Regions from separate parts of the Mesorhizobium sp. M1E.F.Ca.ET.063.01.1.1 genome, predicted to be linked through region 3. Evidence: riboswitches for the same ligand, from Rfam matches in the RefSeq annotation. Region 3 holds a riboswitch; each other region holds the start of a gene.

Region 1 (9,549 bases), on a different contig from region 3:
CGCTGATCTTGGTCATGGGCATCCTCGATTCGACCCGCGTCTACCGCCTGTCCCGCGCGGTCGCCGTCGACATCAACGTCATGGACTACGTCGAGGCGGCGAAGCTGCGCGGCGAGGGCAGTGGCTGGATCATCTTCCGCGAGATCCTGCCCAACGCGCTGTCGCCGCTGGTCGCCGAACTCGGCGTGCGCTTCATCTTCGCCGTGCTTTTCCTGTCGGCGCTGTCCTTCCTTGGCCTCGGCGTGCAGCCGCCGGATTCCGACTGGGGCGGCATGGTCAAGGAAAACAAGGACGGCATCGTCTTCGGTATTCCGGCGGCGCTCATCCCGGCGGCCGCGATCGCGGTTCTGGCCATTTCGGTCAACCTCGTCGCCGACTGGGTGCTCAACCGCACGACAAGCCTCAAGGGAGGGCGCGGGTGATGGCTGACAGCAAAGCAAAATCCGGCCGGCTCCTCGACATCCGCAATCTGCGCATCGAAGCGACGGTCTATCCGCCGGGGGAAGCGCCGAAGACCATCACCCTCGTCCACGATGTCTCGTTGACCCTGGAAAAGGGCAAGGTGCTCGGCCTGATCGGCGAATCCGGCGCCGGCAAATCGACCATCGGCCTGTCGTCGATGGGTTACGGCCGCGGCGGCGTGCGCATCACCGGAGGCGAGGTGATCCTCAATGGCCGCGACATCCTCAAGGCCGGCCCGAAGGGCGTGCGGGCGCTGCGCGGGCGCGAAGTCTGCTACGTCGCGCAGTCGGCGGCGGCCGCTTTCAACCCGGCGCACAAGCTGATCGACCAGGTGGTGGAAGCCGCCCTTCTGCATGGCACCGCGACCCGGGGCGAGGCCGAGAAGCGCGCCGTGGCGCTGTTCAAGAAGCTTAGCCTGCCTAATCCGGAGACGATCGGCGAGCGCTACCCGCACCAGGTCTCCGGCGGCCAGCTGCAGCGCGTGATGACGGCGATGGCGCTGTGCTCGGAACCGGACCTGATCGTCTTCGACGAGCCGACTACGGCGCTCGACGTGACGACGCAGATCGACGTGCTGGCGGCGATCAAGGACGCCATCCGCGACACGCATGTGGCGGCTTTATACATCACCCACGACCTCGCCGTGGTGGCCCAGGTATCGGACGAGATCATGGTGCTGCGCCACGGCCGGCTGGTCGAATGGGGCGGCACGCGCCAGATCATTAAGGAGCCGCGCCAGGAATATACCAACGCGCTGGTGTCGGTGCATGAGATCGAGCACCAGGAGCAACAGCCCGGCACAGCGCCGATGCTGTCGGTGAAAAACGTGACGGCCGCCTATGGCGGCGGCCACGTCAAGGTGCTGAAGAACGTCTCGGTCGACATCTATCCGGGCCAGACGCTGGCGGTCGTCGGCGAGAGCGGCTCCGGCAAATCGACGCTGGCGCGCGCCATCACCGGCCTCTTGCCGCCAGAGCAGGGCAGCGTCGTCTTCGACGGCCGCACGCTCGGCAACAGGCTTTCGGACAGGCCGAAGGAGGACCTGCGCCAGCTTCAGATGATCTACCAGATGGCCGACGTGGCGATGAACCCGCGCCAGACGGTCGGCACCATCATCGGCAGGCCGCTGGAATTCTATTTCGGCATGAAGGGCCGCGAGCGCGACAAGCGCGTTGCCGAGCTGCTCGACGAGATCGAGATGGGTAAGGGCTTCATCGACCGCTATCCGGCCGAGCTTTCCGGCGGCCAGAAGCAGCGCGTCTGCATCGCCCGTTCGCTCGCCGCCAAGCCGAAGCTGATCATCTGCGACGAGGTGACGTCAGCGCTCGACCCGCTGGTCGCACATGGCATCCTCAAGCTGTTGCTCAACCTGCAGCAGGTCGAGAAGGTCGCCTACCTCTTCATTACCCACGACCTTGCCACGGTGAAGTCGATCGCGGATTCGATCGCCGTGATGTATCGCGGCGAGGTGGTCCGCTACGGCTCCAAGAGCAAGGTGCTGACGCCGCCCTTCGACGCCTACACCGACCTCCTACTCTCCTCCGTGCCGGAAATGGAGATCGGCTGGCTGGAGAAGGCGATCTCGGGACGGCGCATGGAAAGCGCCGGCAACTGAGCTGGCGTCCTCTTCTCTGCGTTTCTGGGGCTTGGCCGGACTGGCCAGGCCCTCGATGCTGATCTCTCCCGCAAGACCGCATGGAGCCGCCCGTGGCGCTCACATCCAAACTGTTGCTCATCATCCTCGACGGCGTGCCGTACCGGAACTGGCGACGGCTGATGGGCAATCTCGAAGGCTGGGCGCAGTCGGGCGAGGCGCAGGTGTGGAAGATGCGTTCGGTGTTGCCGTCGACCTCCGCCTGCTGCTACGCCTCGATCCACACCGGGGTCACGCCGCAGGTGCATGGCATCCTGTCGAACGAGAACCGGTTCCGGGTCGAGCAGCCGGATATCTTCTCGGAGGTCAGCAAGGCCGGCGGCAAGACCGGCGCGGTGACCCATTCCTACTGGTCGGAGTTCTTCCGCTCCCATCCGTTCGACCTCGTCGAGGACATGGAGTTCGACGAGCCCGGCGGGCCGATCACGCATGGCCGTTTCCACACCATGACCGGCTACAATCTCAGGAACCAGATGACGCCGAGCGACGTCGACCTGTTCGCGACGCTGACCATGCTCACCAGGCGCCACGGCATCGACTACGGCATCCTGCACACCTGCACGCTGGACTCCATGGGTCATCGCTTCGGCCATGACTGCCACGAGATGGACCACGCCTGCTACGCGATGGACGGCATGCTCGCCGCCTTCCTGCCCGGCTGGCGCCAGGCCGGCTACGAGGTGATCGTCACCGCCGACCACGGCCAGACGAACCGCGGCCATCACGGCGGCCACGACGACGAGATGCAGGATTTCGCGCTCTATTATTTCGGCCCGGGCAAAGGTCCCGAGGCCGATACGCTGCTCGACCAGCTGCAGCTCGCGCCGACGGTGCTGAGCCGGCTCGGTGTGGAAGTTCCGGCGACGATGAAGGCGAAGCCGTTTTTGGAGTGAATCGCCGTCCCCTTCTCCCCTTGTGGGCTAGCGTGCGCACACATTTGCTTCGGGCTCATTTTTGCGAGGCCAGAACGAAGCCGTGTGTGATGGCGTTGAAGCGTCTGAGGCCGTGGGTGAAGGTGATGGGCCCTGGCGGGCGTTCCTTTTCGTAGCCGTTCCAGCCTCCGAGCCTGGCGATACACCAGGCGGCCCAGGCGAGCGTGTGCGTGGGGTGCGGGTTCTTCTGCTTTTGGGTCTTGCCTTCGAGCTTGGCGATGAGCACTTCCAGGACGGTGATCTCGGTGGGATCGAAGAGGTGTGCGGCCTGGAAGCGCTGGCCCGGCGAACCACGCCCGTGTACGAGTTGCATGACCTTGGTGGCGACGACCAGAGCGGGGGCGGCCAGACGTTCGAGTGCATCGCCGTCGGCGATGAGACTTTCCTCCAGATCGATGGCCTGCGACTTCACGGTCCGAAACAGCTGTTCGACGCTCCAACGCGAGCGATACAGGTCGACGATGCGGCAGGCATCGGCGAGCGTTTCGACGCTGTGGGTGGTCAACAGCCGCCAGATCACCGCGTCCTTGGCCGAAGGTGGATCGATCTCACGCACTTCCACCATGTTGAGCGTGAGTTCGCGCGGATCGCGGCTGTCGGCGCCAAGGCGGGGCTGGCGCAAGCTCACCGCGGTGAAGCGAACGGCCAGTTCGACGGTGCGGGCCGGCCGGCCGGGTCGGGCCTGCAGTTCGAAGGCAATGCGGCCGGCTTCCGGCGTCTTGGCGATCGCGCCGAACAGGCGCTCGCCCCGCGTGCCCAAGGCCCGATCCCGTACAGCGCGGATGAGCACATGGGTGCGCTCGTCGGGCAGCCTTGCAAACACTTCGTAGATGTCGGCCTCGCGGTCGCCGATCACCGTCATCTGCGGCGCGTCGGTCAGCGCCTGGCATGCCGCCTTGGCGGTGCCGATCCACTTGTGGCTTTCCTTGGCTTCGATCGGCAGCGCCTGGTAGTCATCCGCCTTCTCTGCCTCGCGCCGCCAGATCGTGGCGCCTGCAAGGCCAAGGACCGAGCCGTCCACGGCATCCACGGCCAACGCCGGATGCACGAACAGCCCGATATCGGTGCCATTGCCGACACGACCGAGGCCGCGCTTGCGCGAAGCCTTGGCTTCATAGTTGATCTCGCTGCTGTCCTCGATGATCAGCACGTGGCGGCCGGCGGCCAGTTCGGCGGTTCGCGCCGCCGCCGTGCGGATGATCTCTTGCGTGCTCACGTGGCGATTGCGAAACAGGCGTGTGAATGCGACCTTCTCGGCGCGCGTGTCGGCCAGCCGGCGCATGCCCGTGCTGACACGCGCAAACATGCGCTCCAGAACCATGCTCCCCTTTTTTGCAGGCGCAGGTCGCCGAAGTAGCCAAGCAACGAAGCCATCGTCGAAACCTCCAGAATCAACAATGGCGGCTACAGAATCACATACAATTCAACCGCTTCAAGCCATTTTCCGACGGCGCCTCTTCACGCTTGACCACAGCACGAAGCAAATGTGTGCGCACGCTAGCCCCTTGTGGGAGAAGGTGGATTGGCGCGTAAGCGCCGAGACGGATGAGGGGTGTTCCAGCGAAGCGAAGCGTTGGCGTTCCCTGGAACACCCCTCATCCGACCTCGCTTCGCGAGGCCACCTTCCACAGGGGGGAGAAGGTAAGGCGCGCGGCAGCTTCAACCTCAATAAATATCGAAGTCGAAATACTTGGCCTGGATCTTCTTGTAGGTGCCGTCTGCGACGATGGCGTCGATCGCCGCGTTCAGCCTGTCGCGCAGTGCCGTGTCCTCCAGGCGCACGGCGATGCCGGCCTCGGTCTCGGTGCCCTTGACGTCGCCGACCAGCTTGCAGCAGCCGTCGCTCGCCTTCTTCAGCCAGTCGACTAGCACGAACTTGTCCGAGATGACGGCGTCGAGGCGGCCATTCTGGAGATCGGTGATCGCCTCCTCCTGGGTCGGGTAGAGCTTGGCCTCAGCGCCGGCCTTGCCATAGGCGTCCTGGGCATAGTCGGCCTGGGTGGTCGAGGCCTGGGCGCCGACCGTCTTGCCGGCCAATGCGGCCGGATCGGTGGATGTGAGAGGGCTGTCCTTCGGGGCAACCAGCGCAAGCGGCGTGGTGTAGTATTTGTGGGTGAAGGCGACCTGCTTCTTGCGCTCCTCGGTGATGCTCATCGAGGCGATGATGGCGTCGAACTTCTTGGCCTGCAGCGCCGGAATGATGCCGTCCCAGTCCTGGGTGACGATCTCGCATTCGACCTTCATCTGCGCGCAGAGCGCATTGGCGATGTCGATGTCGAAGCCCTCGACCTTGCCGTCAGGGGTGATGGTGTTGAACGGCGGATAGGCGCCCTCGGTGCCGATCTTGATCTTTTCCGCTGCGATCGCGGAACCGGCGCCAAGCGCCAGCACGGCGGCCGCCGCTGCCGATACGATCCATCTGGATATCTGCATTTTCGTTCTCCCTCAGTCAGGTTCTGGAGCCGGTGAAGCGCAGCCAAGCATGGCGCGCGAGGCTGAGCAAGCACAGCCTGATCGCAGCGCGGATCAGCGCGCCGCGCGAAAATGCTTGGAGAGCTTCAGCCCCTGCGCCTGGTAGTTGGAGCCGAGATCGCTGCCGTAGAGCGCCCGCGGCCGCTTCAGCATGTGCTCGTAGACCAGGCGCCCGACGATCTGGCCGTGATCGAGGATGAACGGCACCTCGTGGCTGCGCACTTCGAGCACTGCCCGGCTGCCGCTGCCGCCGGCGGCGGAATGGCCGAAGCCCGGGTCGAAGAAGCCAGCATAGTGGACGCGGAACTCGCCAACCAGCGGATCGAAAGGCGTCATCTCGGCGGCATAGAGCGGCGGCACATGCACCGCTTCCCGGCTGACCAGGATGTAGAATTCGTCCGGGTCGAGGACCAGCTCGCCGGCGCCGCTCTTGTAGATCGGCTCCCAGAAATCGACGACGTCCTGCGCGGCGCGTTTGTCGACATCGACGAGGCCGGTGTGATGCTTGCCGCGATAGCCGACCAGACCGTCCTTGTCGCCGTCGAGGTCGATGGAGAGCGCGATGCCGCCGCCGGAAATGTTGGGCGGCTCGGTGGCGACCAGCATCTCGGCCCGGTGAAGCTCGCGCAGTTCTTTCTCCGACAGCACCGCGTTGCCGATGCGGAAGCGGATCTGCGACAGGCGCGAGCCGGCGCGCACGACGATCGGGAAAGTGCGCGGGCTGACCTCGAGATAGAGCGGGCCATGGTAACCGGCGGCGATCTTGTCGAACTCATGGCCGCGGTCGGTCATGACGCGCGTGAAAATGTCCAGCCGTCCGGTCGAGCTCTTCGGGTTGGCCGAAGCGGACACTTGCGCCGGCAGCGCCAGGCTTTCGAGCAGCGGCACGATGTAGACGCAGCCTGTTTCCAGCACCGCGCCCTCTGCGAGGCTGAACTCATGCAGCTTCAGCCGGTCGAGCTTGTCGGCCACCAGATGATCGGGGCCGGGCAGGAAGGAGGCGCGCACGCGGAAGGCCGTGTCGCCCAGCCTGAGATCGAGGCTGGCAGGCTGGATCTGGTTGGTGTCGAGCGCGCGCGGCGACTTCAGCGCACCCGATTGGAACAGCGCCGCGATGTCCTGGTCCGGAAGAATGCCTGTCTGCCGCAAGGTCTGGCTCCGATCGAAGGCCGGGCAAGTGCGTGGTTCTTTTGCAGGCTCTTGCCGCAAAACCGCAAACGGTCTGCGGTATCTGCCTGGTACAAACCTCTTAATCAAGCCGGCAATTGACGCAAGCGCGGCGCGGGTCTAAAGGGTCGTTATCCCGTGGTGATTTGGCCGGTCGGCTTGCAGCCACGTTAAACAAGTCGCTAAAGGACCGTTGGCCGCAAGGCCGTATGGACCGGTTGCGACATCGCGGCCGGTTTTTTTTGTGTTTGGACTGTTCTTTGCGAGTGGAATTAGGGCGATGAGCAAAACGCGCGATTGGAAACCTCAGACGGCACTCGTGCATGGCGGGACGCTGCGTTCCGGCTTCGGCGAGACCGCCGAGGCGATGTATCTCACCCAGGGCTATGTCTATGAAACGGCCCAGGCGGCCGAAGCCCGTTTCAAGGGCGAGGAGCCCGGCTTCATCTATTCGCGCTACGCCAACCCGACGGTCGACATGTTCGAGAAGCGCATGTGCGCGCTGGAAGGCGCGGAAGACGCCCGCGCCACCGCCTCCGGCATGGCGGCGGTCAGCGCGGCGCTGCTGTGCAGCGTCAAGGCCGGCGACCACATCGTGGCGGCCCGCGCGCTGTTCGGCTCCTGCCGCTGGGTGGTCGAGACGCTGGCGCCCAGATACGGCATCGAAGCGACGCTGGTCGACGGCACCGACATCGCCAATTGGGAAAAGGCGGTCAGGCCGAACACCAAGCTGTTCTTCCTGGAAAGCCCGACCAATCCGACGCTGGAGGTGGTCGACATAGCCGCGGTCGCCGCTTTAGCCAATTCGATCGGCGCGCGGCTGGTCGTCGACAATGTCTTTGCAACGCCGCTGCAGCAGAAGCCCTTGCAGCTCGGCGCTCACATCGTCGTCTACTCGGCGACCAAGCATATCGACGGACAGGGCCGTTGTCTGGGCGGCGTCATCCTGTCGGACAAGAAGTGGATCGACGAGAACCTGCACGACTATTTCCGCCACACCGGCCCGAGCCTGTCGCCCTTCAACGCCTGGACGCTGCTCAAGGGCCTGGAGACGCTGCCGCTGCGTGTGCGCCAGCAGACCGAGAGCGCCGGCAAGATCGCCGATTTCCTGGCCGGCCGGCCGGAGATCGCCCGCGTCATCTATCCGGGGCGGGCCGACCATCCGCAGGCCGATATCGTCAAAAAGCAGATGTCGGGCGGCTCGACGCTGATCTGTCTCGACGTCAAGGGCGGCAAGCAGGCGGCCTTCGCGTTCCAGAACGCGCTCGACATCGTGCTGATCTCCAACAATCTCGGCGACGCCAAGAGCCTCATCACCCATCCGGCGACGACGACGCACAAGAACCTGAGCGACGAGGCGCGCGCCGAACTCGGCATCGGGCCTGGCACGCTCAGGCTGTCGGTCGGCCTCGAGGATACGGACGATCTGCTGGCCGACGTCGAACAGGCGCTGAAAGCGGCAAAGTAGCGGATTGCAGGCTGATGACGAGATCGCCTGGGCGCGGCTCAGGCGATCTCCTCCAGCTCGGTCATCGCCTTGGTGCGGATGGTCATGGCGTTGCCGCGCCACTCGACCGCGCCGCCCAGCCAGCCGCGCGCCCAGATGGCGGGAAGCATCAGGTCGCGCACGATCATCGCAGTGACGCTGCGCGGCGACAGGTACCAGCCCTTGGACCAGGCGAGCAGGCATTCCGGCACATAGGCGATCGCCAGCACGCAAAGCGCCGCGGTGGGGAGGCTGACACCGGCGCTTGCCGCCGCGACCAGCGCGAAAATCAGCGGCACAACCACGCCGGTCAGGACTTCGGGCGCGAAGAACAGCGGGAAGGTGACTCGGCGCAGCCGCGCCCAGCGCGCCTGGCGCGACCAGATTTCGGCAAGCCGGCGCTGGCCGAGCGGCTGCTCGAAGGGCGAGGCGACGAGATTGACGCGCAGTCCCAGGCCGTTGATCAGCTTGGTCGCGGCCGCGTCCTCGGCGATCTCGGCGGCCAAAGCCTGGATACCGCCATTTGCGTCGAGCATCGGCTTGTTCCACAGCATGCTCTTGCCCTGCGCGAAGCCAAGGCCAAGCGCTTCGCCGGCGTACTGCCAGCGCGCCTGCAGCGTGTTGAGGAAGGCGCATTCGACTTCGGCCCAGAAGCCGTCCGGCCGCGAGCCGATCGGCGTCGAGCAGACGAGTCCGGTATCTGGCCGCCAGGCCGCCATCAGATGCTGGACATAGTCTTTGGGCATCAGCACGTTGGAATCGGCAAGGACCACCCAATCGTGCCGGGCCGCCTGCCAGCCCTTGACGCAGTTGTTGAGCTTGGGGTTGGCGCTGATCCTGTCATCGCCGACGAACAGCCGCGCCGGGACTTTGGGATGACGCCCTATGGCGGCATTGATCAGCTTGACCACGGGGTCTTCTACGTTGGCGACGCAGAAGATCAGCTCATAGCGCGGCCAGTCGAGCGAAAAGGCGCGCTCGAGCGTCTCCTCGGTGAACGGCTCGACGCCGCGTGACGGCACGACGATGGAGACCGGCGGCTGCTTGCCGGCGGGCGTAGGGATGACGCGAGGCGCCTTCAGCCGCGACGAGGCGAGCAGGATGCTGGCGAGATTGGAGAAAAGAAGGGCTGACGAGGCAAAGGCGGCTGCGAAACTCAGTTCCATGGAGATCTTGTCACTCCGGACAGGCCGCCCGCGGCCGTTTCATCAGTCGACAGCGCGCGGCCGAGTCGCTCGCACGGTTTGCGCACACCAACATTGTCATGTGTCACTTAAATGACATTGTTTATCTGCACGTGCGTCGGAAGGTCGGCAGGTCAGACGGCGCTTCGTTGCTAAAACCGCGGAGAGCGACAAATTATTTCCTGCCGCGGC
Region 2 (9,549 bases), on a different contig from region 3:
GGGGAGTGTGTCGCGCGCTCCGGTCAGGAACTCCTGAATTTCCCCGACCAGTCGCTCCTGATCTCCCCATTGAGGTATGTGGTCCTCGCCGGGAAGCACGGCCAGTTGGCTCCGGGAATGTGGTCGGCGAGATATTGACCATGAGCCAACGGCACCCAGCGGTCACCTTGCCTATGCACCACCAGCGTGGGCACTCTAATGATCTGTAACAGGCGGCGCACATCCAGCTGAAAGTTCAGCTCCATCACTGCCTTGGCTGCTTCAGGCAGAATACCGTAGGTAGGCGCCGAACCATGATCGCGCTGCCTCGTCATTCGCTACACTTGGTGCGCCGTCGCCAAGTTCGAATGGACCGCCCAACGTCTCTTCCATAGCGGCAATTTCGGCTTCTCGCTGTTCCTCTCTCACGCCCCAAGGATAGTCAGGTGCCCATTGGCTTCGGGCGAACGCGCCATATAACACGAGCGCGGAGGTGCGCTCCGGATGAGTCGCTGCAAACATCGCGCACATGCTGCCGCCCTCGGAGACGCCGAGCAGGGCCGCCCTTTCTGAACCTGCGGCGTCCATGACTGCACGAATGTCGTCGACCCGTTCTTCCAGCGCCGAGCACCTGACGTCGCGGTCGGACATACCCGTGCCGCGCCTGTCGAAGCGGATCAGCCGCGAGAATGTCGCAAGTCGGGTGATCAGGCGCGCGTAGTCTGGATCAAGCATATTCGACGTTACAGCCACCCCTGAGCGAAGACGAGGTCGATCGGCCCGTCACCAAGAACCTGGTACGCGACTGATACATTGCCGCTTTTGGTATACTGCGTGCGCGGAGGCATCGCTCAAGGGGTCTCAGAGAAAGGCAGTTGAACGCCATTCTAAACTCTGTCACCCGGCAGCCTTCAGCGCGTCGTCGGACGGATCAGGAGCAGGCCACCATCAAACCCGACGAAATAGCGGCGCAGGCCGTTCGTCCATGGCGATGTCTTGGTCGTGGAGATGCGTTGGTCGAGCCGGGATCAGCTTTGCATCATCGAGTGCAAGATGGCCTGCATATGCTCTTGCAGATCGAGTTCGCCACGCGCTTCGACGGCAAGCAGATATTGCGCTTTGGCCCGGCGGTCATCTCGGCCTATCGCACGATAGGAGCAAACGGCCAGCAGCGCCTCCTGCTCGATCCCGTCGGCCCGCTCGCGATCCTCCCTGCTGCTCCCCGCTCGATGAACAACATGGTGGAACGCGGCGTAGGCCGCCTCATGGGCTCGGATCAGTGCCTGAAGCTCCGGCGAAGCCCTTACGGCAGCGGACGCCGGCTTGACGGCAACCGCCGCACCGGTCAGCGCGAGAAGATTACGGCGGGTGATCGCGGGCATGGATTTTGTCCTCCTCGCTGCCGATCGTGCCGGAGTACCATAGCACCACCACAGGAGGGCGCAGAGATGGTCGGACGCTGTCTGCTGACAATGCGGTCAGTGGACCATTCGAGCGGCAAAGCGCGTACATATGGATGGGGCCTCAGAAAGCCACCCCTTCGGGCCTGCCCCCGGAGGGAGGAGTGCCTAAACGCCGATGCCCAAGCGTTCTTCGATTTTGTCGAGGCGCCGGTGGAGAAGTTTAAGCAGGTTAATAATGCCCACCAAGGTAGCCCCGCCGCTCATACCAGATCTGCCACATCTGCGTTGCCATCACTTTCCCTGCCCGGTCAATCACGGCGCCTTGCCGAGATGATCCTTGCACGTCCCCAGCATCTGTGTGGCCGTGTAGCCACCCGCTTGCAGCGGGTCTGCGATATGCCGCGACGTGACCGCGCGTATGATGCCGTCCTTCCCCGGCGCAAACACGGTCGTCAAGTTCGCATTACCCAAAGGCATCCACTCCAGAAACACCATGCTGTCGAACGCGCCCCGGCCGGCCACGACCGTCGCAGTTCCCTGGTTGCCAATCAACTGCGCCCGCCCGCCGACCAGATCGATGGCGGCAAAAGCCATCTCGAACGCCTCCGAGCCAGGCTTCAGCACCTCGTCCTTGCCCGCCATCCACGGCAATTCGCTGTGCGACGAGAACACCGTTTGCGTGAACGTGCATCCCAGATAGGCCGGCGTCCACTCGACCTCCTGCGCCAATGCCGAGCCCGCTATCACTACGGCCGCAGCCGCCACGACTACCTTGCCCATCTCCCGTTTCCCTGGCCGCCGTTTACTCGCCCAAGCCAGCTTTGATTGCCGCCGAAACTTCGCGCGCTTTGCACCCAAAATCGTACTTCAAGGCGACTCGCAACTGCATCAGCGCCGAGCAGGATGAAATCCGCTGCCCTCGCGGAGCGTTGCAAGGATCGGACGCCGGGCAGCTTCAAGCCAACTGCGCCCCAACCTCCAAAACGCTCCAGCGGCCCGCTGTGGCCGATTGCAAACCCCAAAATTCCCGAATCGGCCATCCGCCCCGGCTCGGTCGCAAGGTGTCGATGCGCTCGACGCACCGTGGCAGCGGTCATGCCAGTTCATAGTGGAGAACGCGCTGGCCGATTGCCTGAACCGTGTCGAGTGCCAGCAGGCGCAGTTCCTCTTGGTCGGCCTGTTGCTCAAGATCTTCAAGCGCATCGCCGATATTTGCCTGCTGCTGCTCGGAAACTTGAGGGTCATCCTTCGGAGGCCTGTGCAAGATCATCTCATGCGCCCGCGACAAGGCGTTGTGTGGCTCCCGGTCACGCTCCACCTTCAAGTCCCAAAGGCGCCGCTTGATCAGGTGGACAGAGTTGGTGATGGCACCCGCTTTCAGTGTCCCGAAGTTGGCAACCAGCTTTGGCCCAGCATAGTCTATGACAACGCGATGGCTCCCGCCTTTCGCCCGGCGCGCGCGCCCCTCCCGAAGATCGGCACTAAAATACTGACCGAAGCCCTCCCGCTGGGATTTCACGAAATCGCAGACCAAAAACGGCAGGCGGTCGCCTACTCGCTGCCCCTCGGTATCTTCTTCGGCCAGCATTAGCGGCTGCGGTAGATCCTGTTCGTTGGTGGAGGAATACAGGGACGAAAGTGCCGCCATCCAGCTTTGAGCCAACATCCGCAAGCTGATACCTTCGGCCTCGCTGCATTTCCCGAGGGTAATACCGGAAACGGGCGGGTCGGGTGCAAACAACGCCTCAACTGATCTCGCGGCCAGATCCTCCTTCAAGCACACGCCGGCCAACTCGATGACCCTCAAAACGGTGTCGGCATCGTCGCCATAGAAGCACCGCAACTTCTCGGGGGCGTTTGCCAGTTCGACGTGAAAGCCAGTGGCATTGGCGGCAGCCACCCCCACGACAAATCGCTCATATGACCCTGAAATCGGTTCGAGCAGGATGGGCGCCCAATGAGCACGGACGCTTTGCCCGAGCAATGGAAAGTGGCTTGTGTCCAGTCGAAGGCTCATAGCATCACCGGCACGTTCAGGGCTTTGCTGGCATGGAAAGTGATCTTAGCACTACGCTGCGCCAGAAACTGTTTCAGCGCCTCGACATAATCCATCGGCATAAGGTCCGCCACACGACTGGACTTCGCAGATTCTGCTGCATCGAAACCGGAAAGCGCAGCCTCTACGGCCTGCGCCTCGGCGCGCCGATCGTGCTTCTGCTCCAAGGTCAGGAATGGTGTCATCCATTCGGACAACCGGCTGGCAAATTCCTTAGCGGGGTCCAGATCGCCTGGTCCCCATGCAGGGCCGGTGAAACAATGCCCGTGATCGATCAGCCAAGCATCTCCTGGGTTGCCAAATAGAAGGTTGCCGTGATGCCGGTCGATGTTGGCGATCCATGCGTCGAACGCATACAGTTTTCCCAAATCCGCCCATTTGGAAATCTGGTCGATGATTGCTTGCTGCCCTTGTGGTGTCGATGTGCGCAGGCGAAACGTGACATTCGGCACCTTCACATCGGTGCTGACAAAGACCAACCGGGAATCGTCAGGGAGCCTCGGGGCCTTGGCGACGGACAAGACGCCGGGGCGCACCAGCCCCAAGAAACTATCCGGGATCGGTAAGCCGACATGGCGCGCCAAGCAGAATGCCAGCAATTCGTTGCAAAGCTGGATCAGATCGAGGTCCTTGATGATTGCCTGCTTAATAACGTCGCCCTCAAGCAGGACCTGTCCGCGAAAAGTCTCGTTGACGTTGCCTTCCTTGAATCCTAACGCGCCAAGCAACACGGTCGCAAACTTGATTTCTGCCATGCATCCCCCCAACGAAGGATTTTGATCCTATCGTCAGGGCGCAGCTAAACCGCAAAGGTGCGGTGTGGCAATTGAAATTCGTCAGGTCGCCTGCCGACGAGCAGGTGGCAGGCTGGGGCGCCTCCGCGAATGAGGCGTCCGACGGGATTGGTCGCCTACGGTGGTTGCGGTCGCTCTTGAAGACGCCTTTATCGGAGGATGATCATCACAAGAAGCGCAGCTATGGCGATCAGCGCCCATAGTATGTGTTGCAGGCGGTGGTCGAGCGAGGCGACGCTTTGTTCCAGGGAAATATGCGCTTCGTCCGGATCGGATGGTTGGTAGCGGTATTCGACGAGCGCCGGCTTATTGCCGAACACGGTAATTCCGTCGAGCCGAGCGCGAGCGTAATGTTTGCCCTCGCTCAGCAAAAGCCCGTATTCGCTTTGGCCAGGCCCTGAAAGCGCTGCGGAAACTTCGCCCTCAAACAACTCGCAAAGCAGGGTTAGTTGGATCGACGCCGCTCGGCTGACGATGTTCACAAGCTTGTCGAACACTACTTCATCTACAAGCAGGGCTATCAAGAGGGAGTGTTCCTCCGGGAAATGATTTATGCGACCGGGCTCGCCCTCCATCAGCCCGCCGTCCGGGACTTTTGGACCCCTGCCTCCGGCACTAAAGATACCGTCTGTCAGGGTGGCGTTTCTCTTGCCGCCGATCTCGTCCCTGGTGGTTGGGCAGATCGAGCCACTCTTGAATTCGGAAAACGTCTCGACTGCGCCGCTCTCCATCGTGAAGACGGTGATCCTCTCGTCGAAAGTTCCGTCGAACTCGATCCTGGACCTGCTGTCGTAGCCACGCGATGCAGTGGTCTCGTCTAAATCTTTTTTCCAGTCGAAAGAGTTGATGACCTGCACACTGGTCAGCGTGACGCGGAGGCGCTTCGGTAGGCATTTTCGAACGAATGGTCGGCTTCCGTCGCCTTTTTCCTCTTCCTGGATGTTGAAATTGTCGAGGAGTGTCCACTTCGGGCTGTCGTCGTATTCGCTGTAACGCTTTGTGATTTTGTTCGCGCTCTTTCCGAAGATCATGGTCCCGCTCCCGTGCACACGCAACATAGAAACGACTCGCGTTGCCGTAACATTTCGTATTACTTGTTCGGTATTGGAACAACCACAAAGGTTTGAGCATGAGGCGCTCGCTTTGTGCAATATGCAGGCATCCTGTCCGAATTCCGCCGCTCTTTTTTGTGGCGGCGGTTTCGTGGCCGATCCTGTTTGCGAGCGCTTGGGCGCAGGACCTCGAGCAGGAGTTTAATCGTCAGCAGTTCAGTGAGTGGGCAGGCATCATCTTCATGTGCGTGCCAGATGATGATAGCGACGCCATGCAGAAACAGCTTTGCGCCAGCGCGTCCGCCGAGGCACGCCTGCTGGCCGCAAGTGCGAAGATCCCGTTCCAAGATCTGAGTGGTGAACCCTGGGGCCGAGTTTCATTCAAGGTGAAACAAACCCGCTCCATCATCCTTGAAACGACGATCCGGGCTGCACGCGGCACACCGAGCGCAATCTATATGAGGCTTGAGGCCACCTCCTTCTATTCCAATGCCGTCGAGCAAGGCGGTCGAGAAGGCACGCTCGACGTCAAGCCACGAGCCGGCGATCTGGTGCTTTGGGACAAAGATGTAATCGGGGCCGGGGGGTCCGAAACCGAGCTCGTGCAGGGTATGTCCAATGCATTTGCAACGAACATAAAAGAGTTCTTCGGCCTGTTCATCGAGAGCCGCAATTAGGATGCATATAACCTCCCATTACCCGGCGACTTACCCGGCTGCCGTAGACGTCGCCAGAGCGAGGCCGGTCGACGCTCAGCACCTTCCCCTCGGCCAGCCGCTTGACCTCAGCGAGGCTGTGCCACCAGGCATCAGGCCGTTCCCTGCTCGGGTGCCGCCACATCGGAGTGAGAGCCGCCTGCCCTGCATCCTGCTTGTCCCGTGACCATGCCCTGAGACCCCTCCAAATCACTATAGATCAAACGGGTCCTTCTTCGGCGCTGGATCGCCAACTCCAGTGAAAGGGTCTTTGGGTTGAGAGTTGCGGTTCGCGCCCAAGGAGGCATCAACCGCATTTTGGCATGCTCCCATCTCCCTCAGAGCAGCATTCGAGCCCCGAAGACTAAGGTTAAGAACCTGCCGACCGTTGAAAAAGACACGCAAAGAGTGTTTCCGCATCAGTTGCTCAACGAAGCCCGGCTCATTGGTGCCGATGGCGAGAGCCGGCAGTGTGCCAAACCTCATTCCTGTAGCTGGTGATCGCCAGCCAGCTTCATTGTCGACCTGCAGGATTAGATCGTAGCCCTTCCCTTCTTCAATTGATGTCCAATTTAAGTTACCAATTGCAAGGTAAAGGGCCGCACTTGAACCCGGTTGCAGAAAGCCAAAGCGGAAAATAGTGTAGTCCTCATAAAGAGTGGTTACGAAGCATTGAAATTGGATGGAACGATCAACGTATACGCTCCAATTTCCAACGTTCTTCCAGAGGGCCGTTTCCACCTCAGCAGCACGAACTTGTGCTGAGGTGATCATTGCAGCCAAACAAGTCACAAGAAAACGCAATCGCATCGCCATCGCCAACTCCCGCCACCCGGCTCTGCTGCTTGTTCTACCAATTGCAAAGCCCTTCAACGAACCATTTGGTTTGCAGATTTATATCGGCGAGGCTTGTTCAGGTCGTTAGCTTCGCATCCAAAAACTTGTCGCGAGGTACATATATTCAGAGAAGGAAAGAGGTCAGGGGTCCCAAGCCAGGGGCCCCAATTCGCATGGCCCCCGGTCTCCGGGAAACCCGCCGCGTTGGGGCAATGGCAGTTGCCCTGCCTTCAGCCCCTCTTCTTGACCATGCCTAGGATGAGCGCGTTGTGCGCCGCGATCCGTGCTCCGGTCACCGCCGGATGCACATCGCCCTCGAACCGGACACACCGCATACACAGGCGCGCCGCCGCCTCGTTCGACACCGTGGTCATCCAGCCGCAATAACGGCACCTGTAAGGCTCGATTGGCTCCTGCGGGCCACCCTCAGCCATCTGCGCGTTGTCGGTCGGCGCGGGGTCGTCGTCGATCATGCCGGACATTCCCTCAAATCCCTTCTGCAAGGCGGATCGGGAGCTGCAGATCGATCAGCCGAGCCTGCAGGAGGGAAAGCGTGAGTTTGTCCCTTGCATCGACCCACCGGCTGTCGCCGTTGGCGGCGTCACCGTCGCGGAACACCAAATGCGGGTCATCGGTCCCGCGCACGAGTCTTGGACCAAGATCGAGCTTCGTCAGCAGGCGGTAGGCCCTTGCGCACGGACCTTTCTCAAGATCGAAGCGGGTTTCCCAGAACCACCCGTCAACCGGGTCATCGTAGTCCTTTGGGCCGATCCCATACTCCTCCCAGATGGCGTGAATTTCGGGTTCTGTCCGGTATCCGACGCTTTCTCTGGTGAAGAACTCGCGCCAGGTCGGCGGCGGCGGGCAGAAGCCCCACGGACCGATTGTGAGCAGGTAGCCCTGCTCTCCGCCGTCATACCAATACATCGTCTCGGCCACCGCCACCGGTTTGGCGAGCAGGGGTTGTGCCGTCCGGCGAACGAAGGATTGAGCGTCCTTTGCGAATGCAGCCGTGAGCAGGCCGCCCGCCCCGATCAGAAAACCTCGCCTCGTCAACACGAAAAAAGCCCTCCATGGTTTCACACGTATCTGGAGGGCTGGCGACCTACTGTTGCCTGTTGAGGGCCACATCGTCATGCCACCGTTGCCGGTCAAGGCTGGTTGGCGGGGCCGAGGCCCTCTCTGGATGCAGGGCTTGGTCTAACAAAGCGATTGTACTTCGGCAAGCTTTCTCCTCGTGGTGGAGGCCGGAGGCATCGACGGCAACATCAGCCGCCCCGCTGCGGCGATCTCATACGCTGGCATTCCTGGTGGTCAAAACTCTATCGGCTGGCTGCCGCCAATGGCCGAGATGGGTGGTGAGCTGTCGCCCGCTGGGACCAGCACGAATGACGGCCATGCGCCAGATGCAGCCATTCCGACATAGCGTAGCTTGACCGTGCGCTGCCCACTTATCTTGATATTGCCGGGGCTCGCCTATCCAGTCTGGTGGGCGGGCAACGCGCTCGTCGCTCACAGAGGTGTGCGGTGAAACAGGTCGAGATTGCAGTTCAACAGGATCCGTGAGACTCTTCAAAAAGCCGCACGAAAATAGCGTGCGAAAAACAAGGCGCCCCGACATCTTCAGCGGGCATCCTAGCACATCACAGGTCGTGCCCCTGATTGTCGGGCTGCTTAACCCGCCCAGGGAGGACGACAATGACTATACGGCCAGACCCGACTTTCCACGCGACTGCCAAGCTCGCGATGCAGGCGCCCGTCGAAAGCTTTGCCTACACTTTGATGTTGAGCGCCGACTTCTCCCAGCCTGATGGACTAGCAATAGTTGACGTTAACCCGCAGTCAAAGGACTACGGCAAGGTCGTCCATAGCGTGATCATGCCGAACAAGGGCGACGAGTTTCACCATTTCGGCTGGAACGCCTGCTCTTCGGCCCTTTCGCCGCTGAACGGTCACCCGTTTCTCGAGCGCCGCTTTCTGATCATTCCCGGCATGCGATCCTCGCGCATCTACGTGATAGACACCAAGGGCGGACCGACCAAGGCCAAGATCCACAAGGTCATCGAGCCGGAAGAAGTGTTTGCCAAGACCGGATACTCCAGGCCTCATACGATTCACTGCGGTCCGGAAGGTATTTATGTCTCGACGCTCGGCGGCGGCGGCCCTGACGGCACCGACGGACCTCCCGGCATCTTTGTCATGGATTGCCAGACGTTCGATGTCCTCGGGCGCTATGAGATCGATCGCGGGCCACAGGACAAGCAGTATGATTTCTGGTGGAACCTGCCACGCGACTACATGGTGTCGAGCGAGTGGGCACTTCCGCCGCAGTTCGAGAAGGGCATTGTCCCGGAAGATCTCCTGTCGAACAAATACGGACACCGGGTGCATTTCTGGAATTTGCGTGAACGCAGGAACGTGCAGACCATTGATCTGGGAGCTAATCACCAGATGGCACTGGAAGTCCGCCCGGCCCATGACCCGGTAAAGGAATACGGTTTCATCGGAGTGGTCGTTGACACGACAAACCTCGAGGGATCGATCTGGACATGGTGGCGCGAGGACGGCAAATTCCATTGCGAAAAGACGGCGACCATTCCGCCCGAGGCAGCCGCGAAGGATGACCTGCCGCCGCTTCTGCAGGGCTTCGAGGCGGTCCCGCCGCTGGTAACCGACATCGACCTGTCGCTCGACGACCGCTTCCTCTACGTATCCTGCTGGGGCACCGGCGAG
Region 3 (9,549 bases):
CCGGAACGCCCAAGGGGGGAATGGATTGCCGATAAGCTAGGTCGTGCCCTGCCGAGGTCAAAGGCATGGTTTTGCTTTTTGATCGGGCCAGGCCGTCACGAAGGCGCTACCCGCCGCCCCACCTGCTCCAGCCAGTGGTCGCGAATGCCAAGCGCCTCCAGGTGTTCGAGCGTGCTCAAGACATAGTCTTCGTTCCTGCCCGATTGACCGACGGCGCCGCGCACGACTGCCGCGGCATGGCTGGCGTCGAGGCCGCCGGCATATTGCTCATGCGCGCGATCGACGATGTAGGCGACCGCCTCGACCGTTCGGCCTCCTCCCGCCGCGTTCCCATCGAGCCGGACATCGAGCATGCGTTCGAGATAGACGTTGGTCACCAGCTCGCGTTCGCGCAGATAGGAAAGCACTTCGTTCCGCAAGTCGCCGGGCACGCGAAAGGCGAGGCCGATGCAGGAGCCGCCTCGGTCGAGGCCCAGCACCAGGCCCGGTCTTTCACGCGTGCCGCGATGCACGAAGGAATAGACGCAAAGCGACCGGCGATAGCCGTAAAGACGGGCGCGCCGCGTCTCGACATGTGCGAATCCCGGCCGCCAGATCAGCGACCCATAGCCAAAAACCCAAAAATCGCCCATATCGCCAAGCCTGATCGCACTCGAGTGACGACATCGCACCAGTAAGGTGCTTCTTCTGTCCCCGCTGTTGTGCGTGGAATTAACAGCCCGCTCGCTGCACGAGGGGTAACGAGAGCCGCAGCATGACGTCAAGTGACGAGCGATCGCGCAAACCTCGCCGCCGGCTGTTCTGGCTTGCCGCGTTCATCCTGGTGCTGTTCGCGCTCTACAGCGCCGGCTGGTTCTACCTCGCCGGCCGGGTCAAGACCGAGGCCGACCAGGCATCGGCTAAACTCGAGGCCAAAGGCATCGCCGCCGGCTGCGCCAACCTTGCCGTCAGCGGTTATCCGCTGAGCTTCACTGTCTCCTGCGACAGCCTGGCCTATCAGGATGACGCCAAGAACATCGCCGCCTCCACCGGCAACTTCAATGCCGTCGCCCAGATCACGCAGCCATTGTCGCCGGCGGCCGATGTCAGGGGACCACTCAGAACCTTGGCGCCAGGCATGCCGCCGCTTTGGATCGACTGGGACAAGCTGCACGCGACGGTCAGGCTGTCCTGGCCCCTGCCCCGACGCGTTTCGCTGCAGGCCGAAGGATTGTCGGGCCAGACCGACCCGGCAGATGATTCCGATCCGGCCGAGCTGTTCTATGCGGCAAGGGCCGCCGGGCAGTTGGAACCCAAGGGCCAGGATGTGACCTATACCGGCAGTTTCGCCGATCTCGAGATCGACGCCGACGCGATCGGCGGGCGAGCGCTGCCGGCGCTTGACGGCGGCGGCGAGGCGACAGTGAAGAATGGCGTCGCGCTGATCGCGGCGCCGCCGAAAAGCCTGCGCGGCCAGTCGGTCGACATCGCCAAGCTCGACCTGTCGTCGGGGACGGCGCGCCTGACGGTGTCCGGGCCAATCTCTGTCGACGCCGAAGGCCTGATCGACGCTAATCTCACGATCAAGCTCAAGGACCCCAAGGCGGTGGCGGCCATCCTTGCCGGCGCCATTCCCGAGCATAAAAGCGAGATCGAGCAGGGCTTTGCCGGCATTGCCATGCTCGGCAGCGAGCCGTCCATGCCGCTCAAGGTCGTCAAGGGCAAGGCTTCGCTCGGCTTCATCCCGCTCGGCAAGATCAAGCCGGTCGATTAAGGACTGCAATGGCGGGCCCGGTCAAACTGCTCAGCGTCGGCGCATTCACCCTCGACACGATCCTGCGCGTCGACCAGCTTCCCACGCATCAGGGCAAGTTCATCGCCAGCGACGGCGTCCAGATCGCCTCCGGCATGGCGACGAGCGCCGCCTGCGCCGCGCATCGCCTCGGCGCCCACGTGTCGCTTTGGGCGAGCGCGGGAGACGATGCAGTCGGCGACCGGTTGATTGCCGAGATCGAGGCGGAAGGCGTCGACTGTAGCCTGGTCCGCCGCGTCGCCGGCGCGCGCTCGGCGCTGGCCGCGATCCTGGTCGATGCCCATGGCGAGCGCATGATCGTGCCGTTCTACGACGGACAAGCTCAGGCCGACCCAAACACGCTGCCGCTTGCCGATCTTTCCGCCTTCGACGCCGTGCTGGTGGATGTGCGCTGGCCGGGCGCCGCCGCACTTGCCTTGACGGCAGCCCGGGACGCGGGTTGTCCGGCGATCCTCGACGCCGATACAGCACCGGTCGAGGTGCTGGAGCGGCTCTTACCTTTAGCCTCGCATATCGTCGCCTCGGAACCTGCGGCGCGCATCGTCTGCGGCCACGCGCTCGACCCGGAAAGCGCCTGCGCCGATCTTGCTTCGCGCACCGACGCCTTTGTCGCGGTGACCGGAGGCGCTGCCGGAACCTGGTGGCATGACCGGGAAAGCGGCCGCGTCCGACATGTCGAGGCGCCGAAGGTCAAGGCTGTCGACACGCTGGCCGCCGGCGACGTCTTCCACGGTGCTTTTGCCGTCGGCCTTGCCGAAGCGATGCCGCCCGAAAAGGCGCTGCGCTTTGCCAGCGCCGCCGCCGCGCTCAAATGCCTGCGTTTCGGCGGCCGGCTCGGCGCCCCTGACCGGGCCGAAACGCTGGCGATGATGGCGGCCCACCGGCCGCCAGCGCAACAGAGCCGTGAAGGCTGCTGAGATTCAGGTTTTGATGTCGGGGTGCTCGACCGCCTGGCGTCCGAAATCCGGCACGTCGATGTCCTGGCCGGCCTCGATGATCGAGCGGCGGATGGCGCGCGTGCGGGTGAAGAGGTCGAACAGTTTTTCGCCGTCGCCCCAGCGGATCGCCCGCTGCAGCGAGGCCAGATCCTCCGAGAAGCGCGCCAGCATCTCCAGGATCGCGTCCTTGTTGTGCAGGCACACGTCGCGCCACATGGTCGGGTCGGAGGCCGCCAGACGGGTGAAGTCGCGGAAGCCGGAAGCGGAATATTTGATGACTTCCGTCTTGGTCACCGATTCCAGGTCGTCGGCGGTGCCGACGATGTTGTAGGCGATGATGTGCGGCAGATGCGAGACGATGGCCAAGGTCATGTCGTGATGCTGCGGGTCCATCGTGTCGATGTTGGAGCCGCAGCGCCGCCAGAACTCCGACAGCTTCTCCAGCGCCTCCGGGTCGGTGCCCGGCAGCGGCGTGAAGATGCACCAGCGGTTGTCGAAAAGATCGGCGAAGCCGGCATCCGGCCCCGATTTTTCCGTGCCGGCCAGCGGATGGCCGGGGATGAAATGCACGCCCTCCGGCACATGCGGCTCGATCTGCGCGATCACCGAGGCCTTGGTCGAGCCGACGTCGGTGAGGATCGCGCCCTTCTTCAGTGCCGGCGCGATCTCGGCGGCGACCGCGCCGGACGATCCGACCGGCACCGAGACGATGACGAGATCGGCGTCGCGCGCCGCTTCCTTGGCCTCGGTCGTGTAGGAATCGCCGAGACCGAGTTCCTCGGCTCGCTTGAGGGTCGACTTGCTGCGCGTCGCGATGGCGATATGGCGCCCCAGGCCCTCGCGCCGGATGACGCGGGCGAGCGACGAGCCGATCAGGCCGATGCCGACCAGCGCTATTCTTTCGAACATCGGTGATGTCATGGTGCTCTAGCTTTTCAGGAAAGTCGTCAGCGCTTCGACGACGCCGCGGTTGGCCTCTTCGGTGCCGATGCTCATGCGCAGCGCGTTGGGAAAGCCGTAGCCGGTGACGCGGCGCAGGATATAGCCGCGCGCGCTCAGATAGTCGTCCGCGGCCGCCGCCGAATGCCTCTTGTCGTCGGGAAAATGGATCAGCACGAAATTGCCGACGCTGGGCGTCACGCGCAGCCCGAGCAGGGTCACCTGTTCGCTGACCCAGGCCAGCCATTTCTCGTTGTGTGCCACGCTGCGCTCGACATGGGCGCGGTCACGGATCGCCGCGATCCCCGCCTCGATCGCGGTCGCGTTGACGTTGAAGGGACCGCGCACCCGATTGATCGCGTCGACGATATGCGCCGGCCCATACATCCAGCCGATGCGCGCGCCGCCGAGGCCGAGCTTGGAGAAGGTGCGGGTCATGACGACGTTCTCGGAACTGCCCGCCAGCTCGATGCCGGCTTCGTAGTCGTTGCGCCGCACATATTCGGCATAGGCCGCGTCGAGCACCAGAAGCACGTTCTTCGGCAGCGCCGCGTGCAGCCGGCGCACCTCCTGGAACGGCACATAGGTGCCGGTCGGATTGTTGGGGTTGGCAAGGAATACGATTTTCGTACGCGGCGTGACGGCGGCCAGGATCGCGTTGACGTCGGCGCGCTCGTCGGTTTCCTTGACCGCCACCGGCTTGGCGCCCGCCGCCTGGATGTAGATCTTGTAGACCATGAAGGCATGTTCGGTGAACACGGCTTCGTCTCCGGGCGCCAGATATGTCTGCGCCAGGAGGCCCAGGATCTCGTCGGAGCCGTTCGAGCAAATGATGTTTGCCGGGTTGAGGCCATGCACCTCGGCGATCGCCTCGCGCAGCCGGCGGGCGGAGCCGTCGGGATAGACGTCGAGCTTCGCCGCCACCTCGCGCGCGGCCTCGATCGCCTTCGGCGAGGGCCCGAGCGGATTCTCGTTGGACGACAGCTTGTAGACCTTCGTCACGCCGGCGGGCGCGGTGCTCTTTCCCGGCACATAGGCCTCGATGTCCATGATACCCGCGCGGGGCGTCGGACGTGGCTGATCCTGCTTCATGTCACAAATCCGTCGAGAAGGCCTTATTCTGGGCCGCAGCGGGAATACAGGCCGTGACTGGCAATGTCGAGAGGTCTGCCGCATGTCGCCCAAAAGTGTGCAGCGGTTCTGAGACAACGACATGCATCAAAAACAAAGGCTTAAAGCGTAGCGCGTGTATCCGTTTCAGCGCGATGCGCTTTTAGCCAAGTACCGGCGTCAATCGTCGCGGCTGACAACCCGGGCTTTGCGCGCCTGCTGGAGTTGCAGGATTCCACGGCGCAGTTGGTCGAACAAAGCCGGCGGTAGCATTCCATAGGCATAGCTGCCATCGGAACGCTGTCGAACATCATAGCCGGGCCAAAGGAAACGGTTCAATTCATCAAGGCGCAGCCAATGCCGGCCGCCGTCGAGGCCAAGGGTCCGACATACCGCCGGCGGAATCTCGATCGATGCGGAACTATCGGATGGCGGGCGATGCGTAATCGGTGCCACTATCGTGCGGATGTGACCATCCGCCTCACGGGGCGTGGCGACAACGATCGCGCAAGGGCGATCCTTAGCACCTTCGACATCGCCACGGTCGTGTTCAGTGCTCCAAAGAAAACTATAGCGAATGACGAGACCCGGCCTTGGAACCGGCAGCGTCACTTCGGCTCCACGCCATATTCGGCAGTCTCGATGGAGGCGATCGTGTCCTCATCCAACTCGCCCACGATCAGGATTTCGCGCTCGCGGCGCTTCAGCAATTCGTAGTGCTCGAATTCGGCGGCAGAGAGATACGCCCCGACAATCCGGCCATGACTGGTCACATTGATGACCTTCTTGGCGATGGCTTCGTCCTGATACTTCGCGAAATTTCGGGCGAAATCGCTCGCTGGAACTGCGGTGTTGCGTGGCATGTCTGCCTCCATCTGATGCCAGAGAGCGGTCAAGCGACCGAAATAGATCGTGCAGATAGCCGCTAACCTATTATATGTAATCTGCGCAAATTACGCAAGATTGGCGCGCCATACCGCTGCCGTTGACGTTCGTATTCCGCAGACGTAGAAGAGCAATGAACTTCCGTGGTGATTTGGCCGGTCGGCTTGCAGCCACGTTAAACAATTCGCTAAAGGGCCGTTTGCAACCTGTAACCGGCTTTGCGAAGGCAAGCCGGTTTTTTGTTGTCCGCTGCCGGCCGGACACCGCATCTGTGAAGTCGATGCGGACTGGATGGGGAATGGGATGGCCGCTCAGCGCGCTGCAAGGACCAACAACGAGGCCGACCATCCGTCGAGCCCGGTTTTGCAGCTCGGCCCCGACAAGCCGCTGAAGCTCGATGCGGGCACGGTGCTGTCGCCCTTCCAGATCGCTTACCAGACCTACGGCACGCTCAACGACGCCCGTTCCAACGCCATCCTCGTCTGCCACGCGCTGACCGGCGACCAGCATGTCGCCAACACCAATCCGGTGACCGGCAAGCCGGGCTGGTGGGAGGTGCTGATCGGTCCCGGCAAGATCATCGACACCAACCGTTTTTTCGTCATCTGCTCCAACGTCATCGGCGGCTGCCTCGGCTCCACCGGCCCCGCCTCGACCGATCCGGCGACAGGCAGGCCTTATGGCCTCGACCTGCCGATCATCACCATCCGCGACATGGTGCGCGCGCAGCTCATGCTGGTCGACCATTTCGGCATCGAGAAGCTGTTTTGCGTGCTTGGCGGCTCGATGGGCGGCATGCAGGTGCTGGAATGGGCCGCCAGCCATTCGGAGCGCGTGTTCTCGGCGCTGCCGATCGCCACCGGCGCCCGCCATTCCTCGCAGAACATCGCCTTCCACGAGGTCGGGCGGCAGGCGGTCATGGCCGATCCGGACTGGCACGGCGGCAAATATCTCGATTTCGGCAGGCGCCCGGAAAAGGGGCTCGCCGTGGCGCGCATGGCGGCGCATATCACTTACCTCTCGGAAGCAGCGCTGCATCGCAAATTCGGCCGCAACCTGCAGGACCGCGAGGCGCTGACCTTCGGTTTCGACGCCGATTTCCAGATCGAAAGCTATCTGCGCCATCAGGGCATGACCTTCGTCGATCGTTTCGACGCCAACTCCTATCTCTATCTGACCCGCGCGATGGACTATTTCGACCTCGCCGCCGACCATGGCGGGCGCCTGGCCGATGCCTTCGGCGGCACCAAGACACGCTTTTGTCTTGTGTCCTTCACAAGCGACTGGCTGTTCCCGACGGGAGAGAGCCGCTCGGTCGTCCATGCGCTCAATGCTGCCGGCGCCTCCGTCTCCTTCGTCGAGATCGAGACCGATCGCGGCCACGACGCCTTCCTGCTCGACGAGCCGGAACTGTTCGCGGCCATCCACGGCTTCATTGCCTCCGCAGCCCGCGCCAGGGGGCTCAGCCTGTGAGCGGCTCGCGATCCCTGATGCATCTCACCCAAAAGTGCGCAGCGGTTTTGGGAGAGCGACATGCATCAAAACAAAGATCGGAAGTGTGCCCATGAGCGTCAACCGCGCCCAGCGCGTCGATCTCGACGTCGTCAGCAATCTCATTCCGCCGAATTCGCGCGTCCTCGATGTCGGCTCGGGCGACGGCGTGCTTCTGGAGCTGTTGCAGGAGACCAAGCAGGTCGACGGCCGCGGCATGGAACTGTCGCAGCGCGGCGTCAATGAATGCGTGGCGCGCGGCCTCAGCGTCATCCAGGGCGATGCCGACAAGGATCTCGGATTCTACCCCGACAAGGGCTTCGATTTCGTCGTGCTGTCGCAGACCCTGCAGGCGACCCGCAATCCAAAGCTGGTGCTCGACGAGCTGCTCCGGATCGGCAACCGCGCCATCGTCTCCTTCCCCAATTTCGGCCACTGGCGGGTGCGCTTCTCGCTGCTGATCAAGGGCCGGATGCCGGTCACCAAGGACCTGCCCTATTCCTGGTACGACACGCCGAACATCCACTTCTGCACCATCCGCGACTTCGTCAATCTGTGCGAGGAGCTTGGCGCTACCGTCGAGAAGGCGACCGCGCTCGACGCCAACGGCCAGAAGATCGGTCTGTCGATGCCCTGGTGGTTCTGGAACTTCTTCGGCCAGCAAGCGGTGTTTTTGTTGAGGCGATAGGCTCATCGTTGACGGCGGGGCCCAGAGCCTTATAGCGATATGGCTCAGGCAAACTGATTGCGCAACGATGGTCGACAAACGTCCAACCTATTCAATTGTCGTAGAGATGGAAAATGCCCAGTTCATAGACTGGGACGAGATGGGCGTCGGGCTGACCGCCTTGGCGCGCGAGATCGCTGTGGTCTCCTCAACCGGCTTCGCCAGACCGAAAGTCGTTATCTCTCATGCCGGACAAAATGCGGACACCTCATCGTTGCAAAGCCGCATCGAGGCAGAAGCGCCGCAGCTGACACAGGTAGCCGAAGTGACCTTCACGGCCTGCCCCAGCGGCCGGTACTACGAACTCAAGAACCATGGCGTGCGTTTGGCTGAAGGAAAAATCGTCGTCTTCATGGATTCCGACACGGTTCCCCAGCAGGGTTGGCTCTCAGCCCTGCTGGCGCCCTTTCACGATGCCGAACCCATCTGCGTGAACGGCCATACCTACCTTTCGTACGACGATTTCTTTTCGCGGACCTTCGCCTTGATCTGGTTCTTCCCGATGGCCCAGGGGGACGAAAGGTTTGCTTCGAAACGTGCGATCAATGCCAACAACGTTGCCTTTCGACGCGACTGGATTGCCAGCCATCCGTTCCCGGCACACAACGGCTTCAAGGTGTCCTGCACGCTGCTGATGCATCAGCTTTGGCGCGAGGGTCATAGAATCGTCAATGTCGATGCGCGCGCCTATCACTACTCGCCGCGGGGCTGGCGGTTCTTTTGTTGGCGCGCGCTGGTGACCGGCAGGGACGCCGACCGGAAATTCGTCGCGCTTCATGCCCCCAACCGCAGCCAGCGGATCGCGAAGTCGTTCAGCCGATGGGGGACCATGTCGTGGCGCACGACACGACGCGTGATAAGTCATGCGTCGCAGACGGGCATGCCGCCTTGGCAGATTCCGTTTTCGCTGGCGGTAGGGCTGGCCTTTTATACCTTGGCATTTTTCGGCCAATTCAGCCTGGCAGCCCGCCTCGTTCGCGACGAGATCGAAACCGTGCCTGACTTCGTCGGGCACAGTTGAGAATAAATCGCCTGCAAGTGTTGCATTCAAACTGCCTGACTTTGGGGAAATTCGCTCTGACCTTGGGCCGAAGCGACGCTTCAGATGACATAGATCACTCTTTTCTGTAACATTTCGCGAATCCATCCGGGGGCGGACAGGGAGAGGTAGGTACAAGATCCATCTGGATATCGTTTATCCGCCCCGTGACGAAAGTTAGATGCCGACCGCTTCCGACACAGCCCCGCTGATCACCGTGATCACGCCGACCCATAACCGGCGCAGCCAGGTCGTGCGTGCCGTGGAAAGCGTTCTTGCCCAGACATTTACCCGCTTCGAGCACATTGTCGTCGATGACGGCTCGACCGACGGGACTGCCCAGGCCCTGGCCGAAATTCGCGATCCCAGACTGGTCTACGTCGGCGCGAAATGGCGAGGCGCCAATGCGGCGCGCAACGCGGGCATCGAGCGCGCGCGGGCGCCGATCGTCACCTTCCTCGATTCGGACGATGTCTACCTGCCGGATCGCCTTGACCGGACGCTGCCGCACTTCGACAGGAACCCTTCGCTCGAAGTGCTGATCAGTTCCTTCATCTCGGTGAAGGGCAACCGCAGCACCAAATGCATCAATCGCCAGGCCTTGCTCGACAAAAGCACGCTGCAGCGC

Evidence for each region. Region 3 has a riboswitch for S-adenosylmethionine ahead of EOA29_RS07155 (homoserine O-acetyltransferase). Riboswitches for the same ligand answer to the same signal wherever they lie in the genome.
Region 1: linked by a shared signal. The riboswitch ahead of EOA29_RS04405 (O-succinylhomoserine sulfhydrylase) and the one ahead of EOA29_RS07155 (homoserine O-acetyltransferase) in region 3 are both predicted to bind S-adenosylmethionine.
Region 2: linked by a shared signal. The riboswitch ahead of EOA29_RS10550 (hypothetical protein) and the one ahead of EOA29_RS07155 (homoserine O-acetyltransferase) in region 3 are both predicted to bind S-adenosylmethionine.

The regions. Positions count from the first base shown of each region.
Region 1 covers NZ_RZSC01000026.1:7,959-17,507, reverse strand. The annotation lists gene EOA29_RS04435 (ABC transporter permease) at 1-422, shown strand, start outside; gene EOA29_RS04430 (ABC transporter ATP-binding protein) at 422-2,077, shown strand; gene EOA29_RS04425 (alkaline phosphatase family protein) at 2,170-3,009, shown strand; gene EOA29_RS04420 (IS4 family transposase) at 3,065-4,354, opposite strand; gene EOA29_RS04415 (ABC transporter substrate-binding protein) at 4,714-5,481, opposite strand; gene EOA29_RS04410 (2'-deoxycytidine 5'-triphosphate deaminase) at 5,575-6,669, opposite strand; SAM riboswitch at 6,816-6,893, shown strand; gene EOA29_RS04405 (O-succinylhomoserine sulfhydrylase) at 6,968-8,155, shown strand; gene EOA29_RS04400 (ceramide glucosyltransferase) at 8,194-9,339, opposite strand.
Region 2 covers NZ_RZSC01000098.1:1,208-10,756, reverse strand. The annotation lists gene EOA29_RS10595 (alpha/beta fold hydrolase) at 262-714, opposite strand; gene EOA29_RS10590 (hypothetical protein) at 1,008-1,361, opposite strand; gene EOA29_RS10585 (hypothetical protein) at 1,695-2,162, opposite strand; gene EOA29_RS10580 (hypothetical protein) at 2,476-3,282, opposite strand; gene EOA29_RS10575 (HipA family kinase) at 3,396-4,193, opposite strand; gene EOA29_RS10570 (hypothetical protein) at 4,382-5,263, opposite strand; gene EOA29_RS10565 (hypothetical protein) at 5,362-5,961, shown strand; gene EOA29_RS10560 (hypothetical protein) at 6,193-6,795, opposite strand; gene EOA29_RS10555 (hypothetical protein) at 7,047-7,289, opposite strand; gene EOA29_RS10550 (hypothetical protein) at 7,303-7,875, opposite strand; SAM-I-IV-variant riboswitch at 7,914-8,011, opposite strand; gene EOA29_RS10545 (selenium-binding protein SBP56-related protein) at 8,515-9,549, shown strand, end outside.
Region 3 covers NZ_RZSC01000054.1:649-10,197, reverse strand. The annotation lists gene EOA29_RS07190 (gamma-glutamylcyclotransferase) at 96-632, opposite strand; gene EOA29_RS07185 (DUF2125 domain-containing protein) at 755-1,753, shown strand; gene EOA29_RS07180 (sugar kinase) at 1,762-2,709, shown strand; gene EOA29_RS07175 (prephenate/arogenate dehydrogenase family protein) at 2,713-3,651, opposite strand; gene hisC (histidinol-phosphate transaminase) at 3,658-4,761, opposite strand; gene EOA29_RS07165 (hypothetical protein) at 4,960-5,391, opposite strand; gene EOA29_RS07160 (hypothetical protein) at 5,388-5,642, opposite strand; SAM riboswitch at 5,798-5,875, shown strand; gene EOA29_RS07155 (homoserine O-acetyltransferase) at 5,968-7,137, shown strand; gene metW (methionine biosynthesis protein MetW) at 7,229-7,843, shown strand; gene EOA29_RS07140 (glycosyltransferase family 2 protein) at 7,911-8,903, shown strand; gene EOA29_RS07135 (glycosyltransferase family A protein) at 9,103-9,549, shown strand, end outside.